One region of the Pseudobacillus sp. 179-B 2D1 NHS genome, then DNA from elsewhere that is predicted to be linked to it. Evidence: riboswitches for the same ligand, from Rfam matches in the RefSeq annotation. Region 1 holds a riboswitch; the other holds the start of a gene.
What was found. A riboswitch is a leader RNA that binds a small molecule or an ion and turns the genes downstream of it on or off. The one in region 1 is predicted to bind FMN.
Positions count from the first base shown of each region.

Region 2: linked by a shared signal. The riboswitch ahead of ACH0BF_RS05635 (ECF transporter S component) and the one ahead of ribD (bifunctional diaminohydroxyphosphoribosylaminopyrimidine deaminase/5-amino-6-(5-phosphoribosylamino)uracil reductase RibD) in region 1 are both predicted to bind FMN.

Region 1 covers NZ_JBIQDP010000001.1:57,259-64,812, reverse strand. Annotated here, with positions in the region: gene ACH0BF_RS00440 (NCS2 family permease) at 1-708, opposite strand, end outside; gene ACH0BF_RS00435 (hypothetical protein) at 976-1,179, shown strand; gene ACH0BF_RS00430 (hypothetical protein) at 1,302-1,763, shown strand; gene ribH (6,7-dimethyl-8-ribityllumazine synthase) at 1,849-2,319, opposite strand; gene ACH0BF_RS00420 (bifunctional 3,4-dihydroxy-2-butanone-4-phosphate synthase/GTP cyclohydrolase II) at 2,336-3,529, opposite strand; gene ribE (riboflavin synthase) at 3,552-4,199, opposite strand; gene ribD (bifunctional diaminohydroxyphosphoribosylaminopyrimidine deaminase/5-amino-6-(5-phosphoribosylamino)uracil reductase RibD) at 4,205-5,293, opposite strand; FMN riboswitch at 5,443-5,584, opposite strand; gene ACH0BF_RS00405 (hypothetical protein) at 5,744-5,965, opposite strand; gene ACH0BF_RS00400 (hypothetical protein) at 6,094-6,774, shown strand; gene ACH0BF_RS00395 (GH25 family lysozyme) at 6,808-7,554, opposite strand, start outside.
Region 2 covers NZ_JBIQDP010000004.1:88,016-95,569, reverse strand. Annotated here, with positions in the region: gene ACH0BF_RS05645 (ferredoxin) at 1-103, shown strand, start outside; gene ACH0BF_RS05640 (methyl-accepting chemotaxis protein) at 155-1,843, opposite strand; gene ACH0BF_RS05635 (ECF transporter S component) at 2,020-2,595, opposite strand; FMN riboswitch at 2,746-2,876, opposite strand; gene ACH0BF_RS05630 (hypothetical protein) at 3,007-3,195, opposite strand; gene ACH0BF_RS05625 (ATP-binding protein) at 3,302-5,074, opposite strand; gene ACH0BF_RS05620 (response regulator transcription factor) at 5,071-5,787, opposite strand; gene ccsB (c-type cytochrome biogenesis protein CcsB) at 5,919-7,106, opposite strand; gene resB (cytochrome c biogenesis protein ResB) at 7,263-7,554, opposite strand, start outside.

The sequences.
Region 1 (7,554 bases):
TGACAGGGAAAATGCTGAAAACACATCGCCATACACAGCGAAGGAAAAAGAGGTATCTCCTACTTCCGGCAGCAACCCCATTACCCAGGCAGCGATGGTGCCAAATAAAATGCTCCATAAGAAGCCGCCTTGAATGCCTTTCAAAAAGACGATGATCGTAACGATCAGCGTCAATACGGTAAGGAGCACAGCCGGTTCTCCCAGATTCCCCATCGCCAAAATGGAGTGCTCTCCCCGTACAACGAGCCCGCCCTTTTCCAGTCCAATAAGCATTAGGAAAAAACCTAACCCGACTGAAATGGCCTCCTTTAAAACAGACGGAATGGATGCATTGAGCCAATCGGCCAATTTCGTCACTGTCACTAGGAAAAAGATAAGTCCTGATACCGCGACGACTCCAAGTGCTTCCTGCCAGCTCAGCGCCATCGCATGAACGAATGTATACGTAAACATTGCGTTCAGCCCCATGCCTGGCACAAGTAAAATAGGGGCATTTGCCCAAAAAGCCATAATCGCACAGCCGATAAATGAAGTGAGAATGGTCGCAATGACTGCTCCTTCAAATGGCACGCCTGCCTCCGACAAAATCAATGAGTTAACAGCCACAATATAAATAATTGTGAAGAAACCGATAACTCCCGCTGTCACTTCCCGCTTAATGGTTGTTCCGTGATCAGCTAACTGAAAAAAACCTCCACTCTTCTTCATAAATAAATGTACCTCTCGTACATCGCCCTCTCCCTACCCGCTTTTGCTGCATAAACAGCCAAGCCACAACAAGTATTGTATCAAAGCACTACTTGAAGAACAACACTGACAAAAAAGGACCTGCCCCGTTGCCGTTTGCAAATAAGCAGAACAGGTAAACAGGAGTGTGTGACACGATTTCAAATTGAAGAAAATTGATTCGTGTAGATGGTCTGAATAATTAATTATAAAATACATATCCTATTCCTGCTTAGGAGGTGAAACTTAATGAATAATCAAAGAAATAGTCAAAATCAGCAAAATAACAAAAGTGTCACAGAGAGCATTAAGAACACAGCAGGCTCTGCATTTGAAACAATGCATAATGCTTTAGAAACAACAGAAAACGTTGCAATGAATACTGTTGATGCAACTAAAAACGCCGTAAATAATTTAACAGATAACACAAAAAAGAAGCGAGACAACCAATGATGAATAATGATTAAACGCCATTTATCTGGCGTTTTCTCATCTCCCCATCTTTCTCACACTCCTTTCTTCATTTAAAGGAAATCCTTTTACTGTATCCATTTTTTGCAAGGAGAGAAATTACTATGCCTATCCGCAATCCAGTTGGAGAAGCAGAAGCGGCGGAACAATGTTTAAGAGAAGAAGCGACACGTAAAGTAAATGAAGCTAAAAATAGGATTCAAGATGCAATTAATAGTGGAGTTGACAGTCTTAACCGTCAGGATGTGGCTAAGGTATCAGAACATTTCAAAGAACACATTCCTCCCGAAATAACTAAAAAAGGAAAAGAATATGCACTTAAGTTGGAGGAGGTAAAAAACAAGATTCAAGAACTCCAAAACGCCTTAGATATAAACATGATAAAGAAGGAAATACTATACAGAGCAGAGGAATTTTGTGAAGCATGCCTTAAAGAAAAGCTTGGATTTCTTTCGTCTATCAGTTTAAAGAGCATTCCTAAAGTAAAATTAGATTTTAACGGTCAAGAAGAAAACCTTGATGCCCGCATCAAGGTTTTCTTTATAGGTGCTCCCTTTCAGTCATAAGCTTTGCAATATTTACTTTACCTTATTATTTCCTCAAATAACCTGCCCCGTTTCCGTCTCAAAACAGCAGGGGCAGGTCTTTCTATTATCCTTCGATCGATCTGACCAAGTTTGCCATCTCAATCGCTGTCGCAGCAGCTTCCCAGCCTTTGTTGCCAGCTTTTGTACCAGCGCGCTCAATCGCTTGCTCAATCGTGTCCGTTGTCAGCACACCGAAGATGACCGGTACGCCTGACTGCATGGCGGCTTGGGCTACCCCTTTTGTTGCTTCATTGCTAACGTATTCAAAGTGAGCTGTAGATCCGCGGATGACTGTGCCAAGTGTGATAACGGCATCGTATTTGCCGCTGTCCGCCATCTTTTTGGCGATCAACGGAATTTCAAATGCGCCCGGTACCCAAGCGGTATCCACGTTTTCTTCTTCAACTCCGTGACGGCGCAGGGCATCCTCTGCTCCGCTCAGTAATTTACCAGTAATAAATTCATTAAAGCGGGCGACAACGATGCCCACCTTCAAGCCTGTTCCAATTAAATTCCCTTCAAATGTTCTGCTCATGTTCTTCTCTCCCTAATTAAATAGTTAAAAAATGACCTAACTTTGTTACTTTCGTTTCCAAATAGCGGCGGTTTTCATCTTTCGGTGGCATTTCCAGCGGCACGCGATCGATGATTTCTAAGCCGTAGCCTTTTAAGCCGGCAATCTTACGCGGGTTATTTGTTAACAGCTTCATTTCTTTAACGCCGAGGTCACGTAAAATTTGAGCCCCAATGCCGTAATCACGCAGATCGTCCGGGAAGCCAAGCTTTTCATTGGCTTCTACTGTATCATAGCCCTGTTCCTGCAGCTTGTACGCCTTCAGCTTGTTGATCAAACCGATGCCACGGCCTTCCTGCCTCATATAAAGCAAGACGCCGCGGCCCGCTTCTTCGATTTGCTGAAGCGCCGCATGCAATTGAGGGCCGCAGTCACAACGGTAGGAACCGAAAACATCGCCTGTTAAGCATTCCGAATGAACACGGACAAGCACAGGAGAACCATCGCTTACATCACCTTTAATAAGGGCTACATGGTCTTTGCCCGTCAAATTTTCCGTGTAGCCAACCGCTTTAAAGTGGCCGAATTCTGTCGGCAGCTCAATTTCTACTTCCCGGGTAACCAATGCTTCCTTCTTGCGGCGATATTCAATTAAATGTTGGATGGTAACGATTTTCAAATCCAACTCTTCCGCCATCGCGAATAAATCCGGAAGTCTTGCCATCGTTCCATCTTCCTTCATAATCTCACAAATCACACCCGCACCTTGATGGCCGGCAAGCAGCGCTAAATCCACCGCTGCTTCTGTATGGCCGGCCCGTTTTAATACACCGCCTTTTTTGGCAATGAGCGGGAAAATATGGCCTGGCCGTTTAAAATCGGCAGGCGCTGCATCCTTCTTCATCATTTCCTGAATCGTTGCTGCCCGTTCAAAGGCGCTGATCCCTGTGTGAGTCGATACGTGGTCAATGCTCACAGTAAATGCGGTTCCGTGGCTGTCTGTATTATGATCAACCATCATATTTAAGCCGAGTTGTTGGGCTTTTTCTTCTTCCACTGGTACGCAAATGAGGCCGCGGCCCACCTTCGCCATGAAATTCACCATTTCGGCATCAGCCAGGTCTGCCAGGCCGACAAAGTCGCCTTCGTTTTCGCGATCTTCATCGTCCACAACGATGATGACTTTCCCATTTCTAAGGTCTTCCAGTGCTTCTTCTATCGATGCAAACATCTTTTTCACCTCGTTTGTATTATTAGGCAAAGCCGTGTTTTTCCAACAGCTCCATCGTTACGTTGGAAGCTGGTTTTTCCGCTTGCCGATTCATCATTCGCTCTACATATTTCGCAAGCATGTCACATTCAATATTAACTGGATCACCGATCGCTTTTTTCGCTAAAATCGTTTCCTCTTGTGTATGCGGAATGAGCGAGATCGTTATTTCTTTTTCAGACACATAAAAAATTGTTAATGATGTTCCATCTAGCGCCACCGATCCTTTCGGCATCAGGTAAGGCGCCAGCTCAGCCGAATAAGTGATATCCACATAAAGCGCATTTTCAACTTGTTTCTTGCCCGATATTGTCCCGACACCGTCTACGTGGCCGGAAACGAAATGACCACCAAAACGGCCATTCGCTGCCATCGCCCGTTCCAAATTCACTTTTGATCCCCGATTTACTTTGTTCAAGGAAGTGTCCTGGAACGTTTCCGGCATAACATCAACCGTAAAACGCTCAGCGGTAAAACTTGTAACGGTTAAGCAGACACCGTTCACCGCGATGCTATCCCCGAGCTGGACATCCTCCAGCACTTTTGAGGCCGCAATTGTCAGCTGCATCGACTGGGTCCGGGCAAGCACCTCTTCAATGGTGCCAATTTCTTCGATAATGCCAGTGAACAATATTGTCACCCTTCTTTCCGTGAAGCCGTAATCTTAATATCTTGTCCGATCATTTCCACCTTATCAAACGTTAATGGAATGGACTCATCCATCGTTGGGAATCCTTCTCCCCCGAAAGGAGTCGGCGCGATTTTGCCGCCAATGAGCTTAGGTGCCATGTAAATGATCAGTCGTTGAAAGGCTTTTTCCTGGTAAAAGGAAGCATTCACTTCACCGCCGCCTTCTACGAGCAGCGTCATGATCCCTTCCTCCCCTAATTTTTTTAAAAGAAGAGGGATTGGAATATCAGCCGTTTCCAAGCGAATCACATCAGCGCCTGCGGTAATTAACGCTTCTTCTTTGTCAAGAGAGGCTTCGTTGCCACAGATAATAAGCGTCTCGGCTTCTTTGTTTTCGATTACTTTTGCAGTTATAGGAGTACGTAAATGTGTGTCTAAAATGACTCGAATGGGGTGTTTTCCTCCGTGGGGCAAACGGGTAGTAAGGAGAGGGTTGTCCTGAAGAACGGTATTCACACCGACTAAAATCGCATCATGCTCATGTCTCAAACCATGAACATCTTCTCTTGCCGGCGCATCTGTTATCCAGCGGCTATGACCTGTGTAGGCGGCTGTTTTGCCATCGGCTGTAATGGCTGTTTTCATTGTGACGAAGGGGGTGTTATGTTCAATAAAATGAAAAAACGGTTGTAACAGGTGATCTGCGCGGTCCTGGCAAATGCCAATCTCCACTTCGATACCGGCAGCTTTCAATTTCTGGATACCTTTTCCGCTCACCTGCGGATTCGGGTCCATCGTCGCGATAAAGACCCGCTTGATTCCGGTTGAAACGACAAGGTCTGCGCACGGCGGCGTCTTTCCATGATGTGAGCAAGGCTCCAACGTAACATACAAATCAGCTCCCATCGCTTCTTCTCCGGCGGCACGAAGCGCATGAACTTCCGCGTGGGGAGTGCCTGCTTTCAAGTGAGCGCCCATTCCAATCACACGTCCGTCCTTCACGACTACAGCGCCAACCGGCGGGTTCGGAGACGTCTGTCCTCTGACGCCCTCCGCAATCGACAAGGCTAACTCCATATATTGTTCCTTTAACATTTCGCTAGTCCTCTCTCTCCATCCAATAAGTATTTTCGTCCAATGAATGGTTTACAGCCAATAAACCAACAAAGCCCCGTATATATAAAATATACGGGGCGTAAAAGGCATAGCCAAATAAGCATCTTAAAAATCCATTTTTAAAATGCCTCATCCTTCTCCCATCCAGACTTTCACTGTCGGCTTCGGAATTTCACCGAATCCACCGCTTTCAAACGAACGCGGGTCACGGACTAAGAGCCATTGCTCATCACCGCCGGTGGGGAATTTCACCCCGCCCCGAAGGATACACTATTCAAGTTAATTCTTATTATTACTCTAGGAATACGATTGTGTCAAGGTTTTTAATCTTCCCATTATGATTAATTCGAGTCAAAAAAGAAGGTTTTTGATGAATTTGGTCCCCAATTGGTCCCCATGGTCCCCAATAAAACAAAAGAGCCATTTTCTTTATTTTTTTGTTGGCAATGCCACAATCTCAAATGCTTCTTCTAATTGATGTGCTGCCATTTCCACCAATGATCCGTCTTCTAATACAAGAAAAAGCATGGCTCCTTCTATTGGCTCCAAATGTCTCAAAAAGAGCCCTGTCTTTCTGCATCGAAGATTTATATTATTTTCACACCTGAATTTTTCCAACTCTTTAAAGTCCTTAATACTATTCAACGACAATAACATCCTCTCCTTCACATGATATGTAGAACTATATAATCAAATAATTAGAAAAAATTTCTAATTATTTCTTCCCAATCCTATTTTACCTGATAAAATAAACTTATAAATAAAAAAGGAGGAAAGAAATGAAGAAATATTTAAAGGTACTTATATCTATGGTCTTATTACTTGTCGGTTTTACAGCCTTTCATTCAAATGCAGAAGCAGCGAAAAATCCGATCAGTCCTAAACAAAGCCGAGTTACATACACATTGAAAGATGCAAATGGTGTGGCTTATAAAGTGTATTTTGCCGGGGTTAGAGAGAAAAAGGCGATTGCCTCATACAACCGTGGTGATTGGGCGCATGTTTGGGCCGGTGCTAATGAAGGAGATTTACTTTACAGAGGGAATTACACACTCTACACACAAAAGGTTGGAACAAGCCATATCAAAAAGTCTAGTCATTATTTTAGAGACTACACATTAAATGCAACAAAGAAATCTGTTCATATGTACCCTTCTAAATACAAGGGACAACCGGACATTCTGGCAGTTGCGGAAACGGACAGTGAGTATTGGGAGAACGCCGATTGGTATTATATAAAGAATGGTGTTTTAACTCATATTACTGGAGCTGCTTATACTCTTAGAGCTCAAGTATTAAGAAAAAACGAGTTTCTAATCAGTTGGTATAGTGTTGAAGACAATAAATGGTTTTTTAGTGGAGCGGTCTTTGATCCCACGAAGAATGTACTTCAAACAGCTGACACAGTTTACAATAAACCAAATGTAGTAATTAGAGACTGGAAAAAACACTGGCAATAAAAATAAGCTCCACTCAAACGAGCGGGGCTTTTCTTATTGTTCTTGCCTGATTTGCGGATTAAAACCAAACTCTCGTCTAATATCTTGCTGAGCAATGGTTGCAGATTCAAGGGTTTCAAATACACCGGTCCAGATACGCTTTTCTTTGGTAAATGGCTTATAACCTAACTTTACACTGATCAACTGTGCCTGCTTTTCTGCCTCTTTCTCGGTTTTAAAGACACCGGTATAAATCCTATACTTCCCTTTTGTGACAACAGCGGCCTTTGTCTCTTCCTTATTCAAAAACCATGACAGCCGTTTGTTTCCTATCAGTTGATTTAAGTCTACATTTCCTTTTATACCAGATAAACGACCAGTATCAGTATATTGGTGTAGATCACAAGGATAGTCCGGCTTTTTTCCGCCATAACGAGGAATCCAAACAAAATCAGCTTTAATCTTCTCTGCCTGAAATAGCTTGTACGTATGATGACCGACATACAATCCCACTTTTTTCGCTCCCAATCTCCGTAGCTCATCAATGAAAGCCTGTGTACCTGCTCGCATATCGCCCATTGTTTTCACTTCCACATCAGCCACCCAAAATAGCGCTTCTTTGTCACCCCTTTCCCAAAATTCTTGTGCTTCTCTTTTAGCATCACTGATAGAAACAAACCGACAAAAAGCATAGTTGCCAAATGGCACTCCATATTTTTTAGCTCCTGCTACATAGTTTTTATATTGTCGGTCCCGCACTCGAGATCCGTCTTGCACTCGAAGAATAGCAAGAGACAATTC
Region 2 (7,554 bases), on a different contig from region 1:
AGTATTGGAAGAAGACATGCAGGATGCTTTTGAAGGCTGCCCAACAGACTCGATCAAAGTGGCAGATGAGCCATTTGAAGGCGACCCTTTAAAACACGAATAAAACGTGCCAGTAAAAAACCGGTGAGACAAGGATCTCACCGGTTTTTTATCTTTACATCCTGAATTTACTCGCTTCAGTTTGAAGCTCTGTAGCCAATGAGGCCAGAGCTTGTGAACTTGTTGCTATTTGTTCAATGGCTGCTAGCTGTTCTTCAGTCGCTGCGCTCGAATCATGGGCTATAGTAGCAGTTTTTTCAGCAATTGCTCTTACTTGATGAGCACTCTGTGAAACAGCTTCTGTCATGGCTTCTAATTCTTCAATCGCTGCTGAAACGGTCTCTACTTTTTCCCCTACATCTGTTACAGATGACTTGATCTCCTTGAACACTTTAAGGGATGTTTGTGAAGCAGATAAGCCTTGTTCCACCTTATTGCTTCCAGCCTGAATAGATGCAGCGGCTAAACTTGTGTCCTTTTGGATTTCTTTGACCATCGCAGCAATTTCAGCCGCAGAAGTTTTTGACTGCTCAGCAAGTTTGCGCACCTCTTCTGCCACGACAGCAAAGCCTTTTCCAGCTTCCCCTGCACGCGCCGCTTCAATGGCCGCATTTAAGGCGAGCAAATTGGTCTGCTCAGAAATAGCGGTAATTAACCCGGTCACCTTCTGTATCTCAGACGCATGGTTTTCTAAAATTTTCATGTACTCTTCTGTTTCTTTTATGGACACATGAATATCTTCAATTTGATCAGATACATGCTCAGTAGCCTCTTCTCCCTGGCCAACTAACGATTCTACTACTTCAGCAGAATGAAGCATGTTTTCGTTGCTTTCGGCAATCTGTTTAATCCCCTCTGACATTTCCTCCATAGACACCACTGCCTCGCTAATAAGCTCTCGCTGCATGCTGCTTCCTTTCATATTTTCCTCCGCTGTACTTGCCATCATTTGCGAAGAAGCAGCGCTTTGTTCTGTACTAGCTGACAATTCCTGAGATTGGGCAGATAGTTGGAGAGCAGATTGATTAACCTTGCCAAGGATATTTTGCAAATCCTCTACCAGCTGATTGAAGGCCATTCCCATTTCTCCAACCTCGTCTTTATTTCTTATGCGCAGCTTGTCTACCTGCAAATTACCTGCTGTCACTTCCTTCAAGGCAGCTGTTACCTTTCTGACTGGTCTTGTAATCGATCGTGCTATGAAATAAGCAATAACGCCTCCTAAAATCGTTCCGGCTGCTACAAGCAAAATTAAAAATATTTTTGTTGCCACCACGTAACGTTTTAGTTCCGTTCTTGTTTCGTTCACCTCTTCCATCTGCACTTGTTTTAATTCCAATGCTTTATCTTTTAATGCTTCTTCCGCTTCGTTAGTCTCGGTGACATATTTATTTGTTTCAGCTTCCAGGCCCTTCTCCTGGCTTTCAAAGACTTTAGAAGTAAGTTCGTTATATCGGGCGCCCGCCTCTTCTAGTTCATTTAATATTTCCTTAGTCTTTGACTGTTTAGTTGCCTGTTTAAGTTCACTAAGTATGTTGGCAAATTCTTCTTGTTTTGACTTAATTGCGTCCAAATCCCGCTGTTCAGAAAAGGCAAAGTAAGCGAGCGAGTTGATAGACATATCTTTTTCTATGGTAATTACTTCATTCACCATTTCTATCTTTTTTACACGGTCATCAAGCAAGAACGTGTATTCCTTATCAATTTTGATAGCTGCCAGGTACCCAATAACCCCTACGATAACTAAAATCACCAAAACTGCAATAAATCCAGAGTATAACTTTTTTCCTATTGAAAAATTCACTATTTGCTCCTCCACTTCATCTTTCTTCCGTATAAATGTCTATTTTCTACGGATAATTATACCCTTTGCACTATAACATTCAAGAACTTTTTGACTGGTACACAGGTCCATGGGAGCATATAAAAAAGCTCTAAAAGTCTTTTCATCCACTTTTAGAGCTTATTATTAGTAACATTTTAAGAGACAGCTGTTTGTTTACGCATCCAAACGTAAATTCGGGAATAAATGAGCATAAAGACAGCAGCCATTAAAATTCCTTTAACAATATTAAAAGGCAGGATAGCTGAAACGACCATTTGCTTCGTCTCCGGCGCACTCATAGCTGGTGCGTTTAAGAAAAGTGTATAAGCAGGAAGAACAATATAGTAATTTAACACGCTCATCATAACTGCCATAAACACCGTTCCACCTACTAAAGCAAAAGTTAAGCCTTTTTTCGTCTCAAACTTCTTATATACATAATAAACCGGAAGAATAAAAGCAATGCCAGCAACGAAGTTGGCTAAGTGGCCGACTGGCACACCGGTCGGACTTCCAGTCATAAAAAAGTCTAAAATATTTTTCACTAGTTCTACCATAATACCAGCAAGCGGCCCAAAGATAATAGCAGCGATTAGTGCAGGAATGTCGCTGAAGTCAATCATTAAAAAGCTTGGAAACGGGGGAATTGGAAAATTCAGCAGCATGAGTAAATAAGAAAGCGTGCTCAATAACCCCACAGACGTCAACATACGGATATTCATTTTTTTCACAACAATTCTCTCCTTCTTCTCATTCATCATTCATAAGAAGAAAGGCTGCCAAATCCTTGAGGAACAACAAACCCCCAAGCTAGTAGCTTGAGGGAGAAAAGTCATACTCAAATAAACGTTCAAATCTGCACATTTTGAACGCCGGCAGACCTTCACCTTCTCCCATCCAGACTATACTGTCGGCTTTGGCTTCTCACCAAATCAACCTTGCGGCTCGCGGGCTTAGAAACGATTATTTCCATACCGCCGGTCGGGAATTTCACCCTGCCCCGAAGATGAATATAAGATTTTTCCTAGCGGCCTTCACCTGTTACAACAACAAGTAACGACCAGTAGATTTAATTAAATAATAACAATCCCCCAAAAAAAAAGCAAGGGGGGCAGCCCCTTGCTTTTGCTAATAACCTAGATTTACATACTTTGCTGCCGAGCCACACTATCTGTATGTACCCTTCCTGCTATCTCCTCCAAGTGACTATTATGGATAAGAGACTGCTTTTTCTCATTTCTTGATTGTGCAAGCCCTCCCCCGATCATCAACAAACTAACACACAAAGCCATAAGCAAAGCGATCATAAAACGTTTCATGTAGTCTTTCATGGTGCACCGCCTCCAACTTGCTTTTTTGCTGCCCTTTTAGTTGTATGACGGAAAGCGTTTCCAGTATGACTATTTTTCTGGATAAACAAGCAAAGCGGTAAATTACTTACTCTCCGGGCAGGCGAAATGAGAAAATGGTTCCTTGTCCCAATTTGCTCTGTACTTTAATGCTGCCATTATGAGCGGAGATAATATTCTTTGCAATGGAAAGGCCGAGCCCCGTTCCAGAACGGCCTCTTGTCCGGGCCTTATCCCCTTTGTAAAAGCGTTCAAACACAAAAGGCAAATCCTCTTCGCTAATTCCCGCTCCAGAATCCTGGACGGATATATGATGGCCATCTGCTTTTAACTCATAGCTCACTTTTACGAAGCCATGTTCCGGTGTATGGCGCAAAGCATTATCAATCAAGTTGGTTAAAACTTGCTCAATGCGATCAGGATCCAATTTAGTTAATATTTTTTCATTAGGAATCTGCCACGTTAAATCAATATGCTTTTCTTTGGCAATCCCTTGGAATTTATCAGTCACCCGCTGAATAAACGCTGGAAAATCCACTTCTTCTAGATTCAAAGAAATATGTCCCGCCTCCATCCGTGCCAAATCTAAAAGCTCATTGACAAGCCGGCCAATCCGCAGTGACTCATCATAAATGATTCGAGCCATTTCTCTTTTTTCGTCTTCTGTAGCAGCAATATCATCAATGATTGCCTCGCTATAGCCTTGAAGCATAGAAATCGGCGTACGAAGCTCATGAGAAACGTTCGCTACAAAATCCTTTCTTAACTTGTCAAGCCGGCGCTCTTCCGTCATATCACGAACAACAGCAACCGCTCCACGAACGTTTTTCCCATTATAAAGCGGACTAACAATAATGACATAAGAACGGCCTTGAATAGAAAACTCGCCAATTTTTTCGGTCTCTGTTTGAACCGCCTCTTTCAAGAGTTCTTCGACGAGCGAAGGCATCATTTGCTTTGGGTTTTCTTTCTCCACTTCATAATACCAATTTTGCAAAAATCGTTCTGCCGGCGGGTTAGTAATTAAGATCGTGCCGTCCCGGTTAAAGGTTATAACGCCATCAGCCATACTGCTCAAGATGCTAGCCAGTTGCTCTTTTTCCTGGTTTAACGCGTGAATATTGTGATTGAGCTGCTTTGCCATTTGATTGAACGAAGTGGCCAGCGCCCCAATTTCATCACTCGTTAAAATAGGAACCGTCGTATCGAAGTTTCCTTTCGTCAGTTCATTGGCTGCCTCTCTCATTTTACGCAAAGGAGCTGTAATTCTCGTTGACAGGAAAAAGGCAAAAATCGTCGTTAAAAAAATCGCAATGCCAGCAGCCAGCAGAATAAGCTTCGTCGTTTGATGAGAGGTTTCTTTAATGACTTCAAGAGATTGATAAATGATAACAGCGCCGCCCTGGCCCTTCTTCATTTCGAGTGGAACAGCAATAGCAATTGAGTTCTCATGGCGATTGGTCCGGCCGTCTTCATTTACCTCCAATTCTGCTTTTACTTTCTTTTTATCTGTAAATACACGAGATAATATAGGGTGATTCACTATCTCACTTCGTTTGAGTCGATTGAGGGCCGAATCATTCGGTGAATAATGAAAAGTCTCTCTGTTTTCAGCAATAATGACATGAACAGGCTCATCCACCAGCTCCCAGGCTACTTCCATTCCTGTTTTTTTGTCTTCATGTTCGGAAATTACCTTAGCGATTTTTACCGCTGTTTCTGATAATCCGCTCTCCACTTCGTTCGTATGATAATTCTCAAAGAATTCCAGCAACAAAATGGTAAGAAAGAAAAGAACAAAAGAAACGAGCAGCAAAATCGTCATCCACAGTTTCCCTACTACACTTCTCCAAAGCTTCATTCATTTACGACCTCAAATTTATAGCCTACTCCCCATACTGTCACAATCATTTTTGATGCTTTCTCTGACACTTTATTTAATTTTTCACGCAGGCGCTTTACATGTGTATCCACTGTGCGCAAGTCGCCAAAAAACTCATAATGCCATACTTCTTTTAGTAAATGCTCCCGGTCAAATACTTTGTCCGGCGATTTAGCAAGAAAATAAAGCAGTTCATACTCTTTAGGTGTTAAATTCACTTCTTCTCCATCAGCAGTAACGCGGTGTGCGTCATTATCAATGGTTAAATGCGGATAGACAATTAAATCTTTAGACTTTGTATCCGTTTGTAAATAAGAGGTTGGCGAAGATCTTCTAAGCAGTGCTTTGACCCGCAAAACAACTTCTCTCGGACTGAACGGCTTCACAATATAGTCATCCGTCCCCACTTCAAAGCCTTGGACCCGGTTTGCCTCTTCTCCTTTTGCCGTTAACATGATTACAGGCGTAGATTTCTTTTCTCGCAATTCCTTGCACACTTCAATGCCGTCTTTACCAGGCATCATAATATCCAACAGAATGCAGTCATATTCTTTATTCAACGCAAGCTCAAGAGCTGCTTCTCCGTCTTCTGCTTCATCGACTTCATAATTTTCACGCTCTAAATACATCCGAAGCAGACGACGTATCCTTTCTTCATCGTCAACGACTAAAATTTTCAGTTCATTATCCACCTAAATTCCTCCCTATATGTACAATAAAATTCCTTCTAAACTGCAATCTTGTCTTTATTATCAACTAATCAAAGCTGTTTTTCAATTCATTCGCGCCTTTATAAAAAAGCCTCCGCACAAGGCGGAGACAGTTAGGCATATGAATGAAGACCAGCAATAACCAGGTTGACAGCGACAAGGTTAAACATAATAATAACGAACCCGATTACAGCCAGCCAAGCTGACTTTTGTCCATGCCATCCTTTTGACAAGCGCAAATGCAAAAAGGCAGCATAGAACAGCCAAGTAATGAGCGCCCATACTTCTTTCGGGTCCCATCCCCAAAACCTTGTCCAAGCAATCTGCGCCCAAATCATTGCGAAGATTAAACCGCCAAGTGTGAAGACAGGAAAACCGATTAAGATAGCGCGATAACTGACCTCGTCCATTAAATCCGTGTTCACATTTTTAACGAGCGGCTTAACAAGGGCTCCAATGCGTTTTCTTGTCAGCAGGCGAATCAGGCCATACAATAATGCACCAGCAGCAAGTGACCAAATCGTCGTATTCAATTTTTTCGAATTAATAAAGGCCGGCATGTCTACAATCGGTTCAAACTTATCTTTCGTTAATAGTTTCCCCTCATTTGGACCCACAATCGCCGGTACAGTAAACGTCTCTTTAGCTACGTTGCCCTCTTTGTTAACATACTCAAATTGCGCTTCATAACCGGATAGCGTAAAGGTAGTTGTTACTGCGACAAACCCTACAACCGCAATAAGGCTATACATAATGAGTTCGAGCCAAATCGTCTGTTTGCTGCGCTTGGACTGATCAATCGTTTTCACTAAATAAACTAGTCCAGCAATAAAACTGATGGCAAGAATGCCTTCCCCGGCTGCCACAGTTGTTACGTGAATATGCAGCCATTGGCTTTGGAGAGCCGGAATGAGCGGGCTAATATCACGTGGAAACATGCTTGCATAAGCAATAATAACCAGTGCAACCGGCAAGGCAAACACGCCGAGCACAGGAAGACGATACATGAAATAAATAATGATAAAAGCGCCAACTAGCATCATTGAAAAGAATGTAATAAATTCAAATAGATTACTTACAGGCGCATGACCTGAAGCAGCCCATCGAGTAAAAAAGTAACCTAGCTGGGAAGCGAAGCCAAGCACAGCTACTGTAATACCTAATTTGCCCCAGCGGTTTTCTGCTTGTTTTTCTCCATTTTTCTTTGGACGAATGGCTCCGCCAAAGAAAAATGTCGCGATCAAATACATAATAAATGAAGCATATAGCAAATTCCCGCTCCATTGGACTAAATCGGACATAGAACGATTCCTCCTTTTAAATTAAGCTATGTCACATTCTAGTCGATTGTTGGCTCCGTGTCTTAGACTCCTCTCCCCTGCTATTTTATTGTTATAAAGGATGAGCCTTAGCCGAATAAGCCAACCTCCGAATCTACTCTTCTAAACAAATCTTTCTTATCCTTGTTGATCTTCCGGCATTGGAATAGCCGTGTCCTCAAGAACAGAATTGATTTCTCTTTTTAGCCCATGCCAGTTTTTATTCGTATGAGCAGCAACATATATTTCACCGTCTATTTGACGAATCCACAGACGGCGATGGTTCCAGTAAGCCCCCTGAATCACTCCGATCATAAAAATGGCTCCTCCTACACCAAGTATCCATAGAGTCAAGTCTTTACGCACGGTTAAAGCTGAGATGTTTCGTGTTTCAATTCCTCTGAATTCCATTTTGTAATCGGTTTTCCCT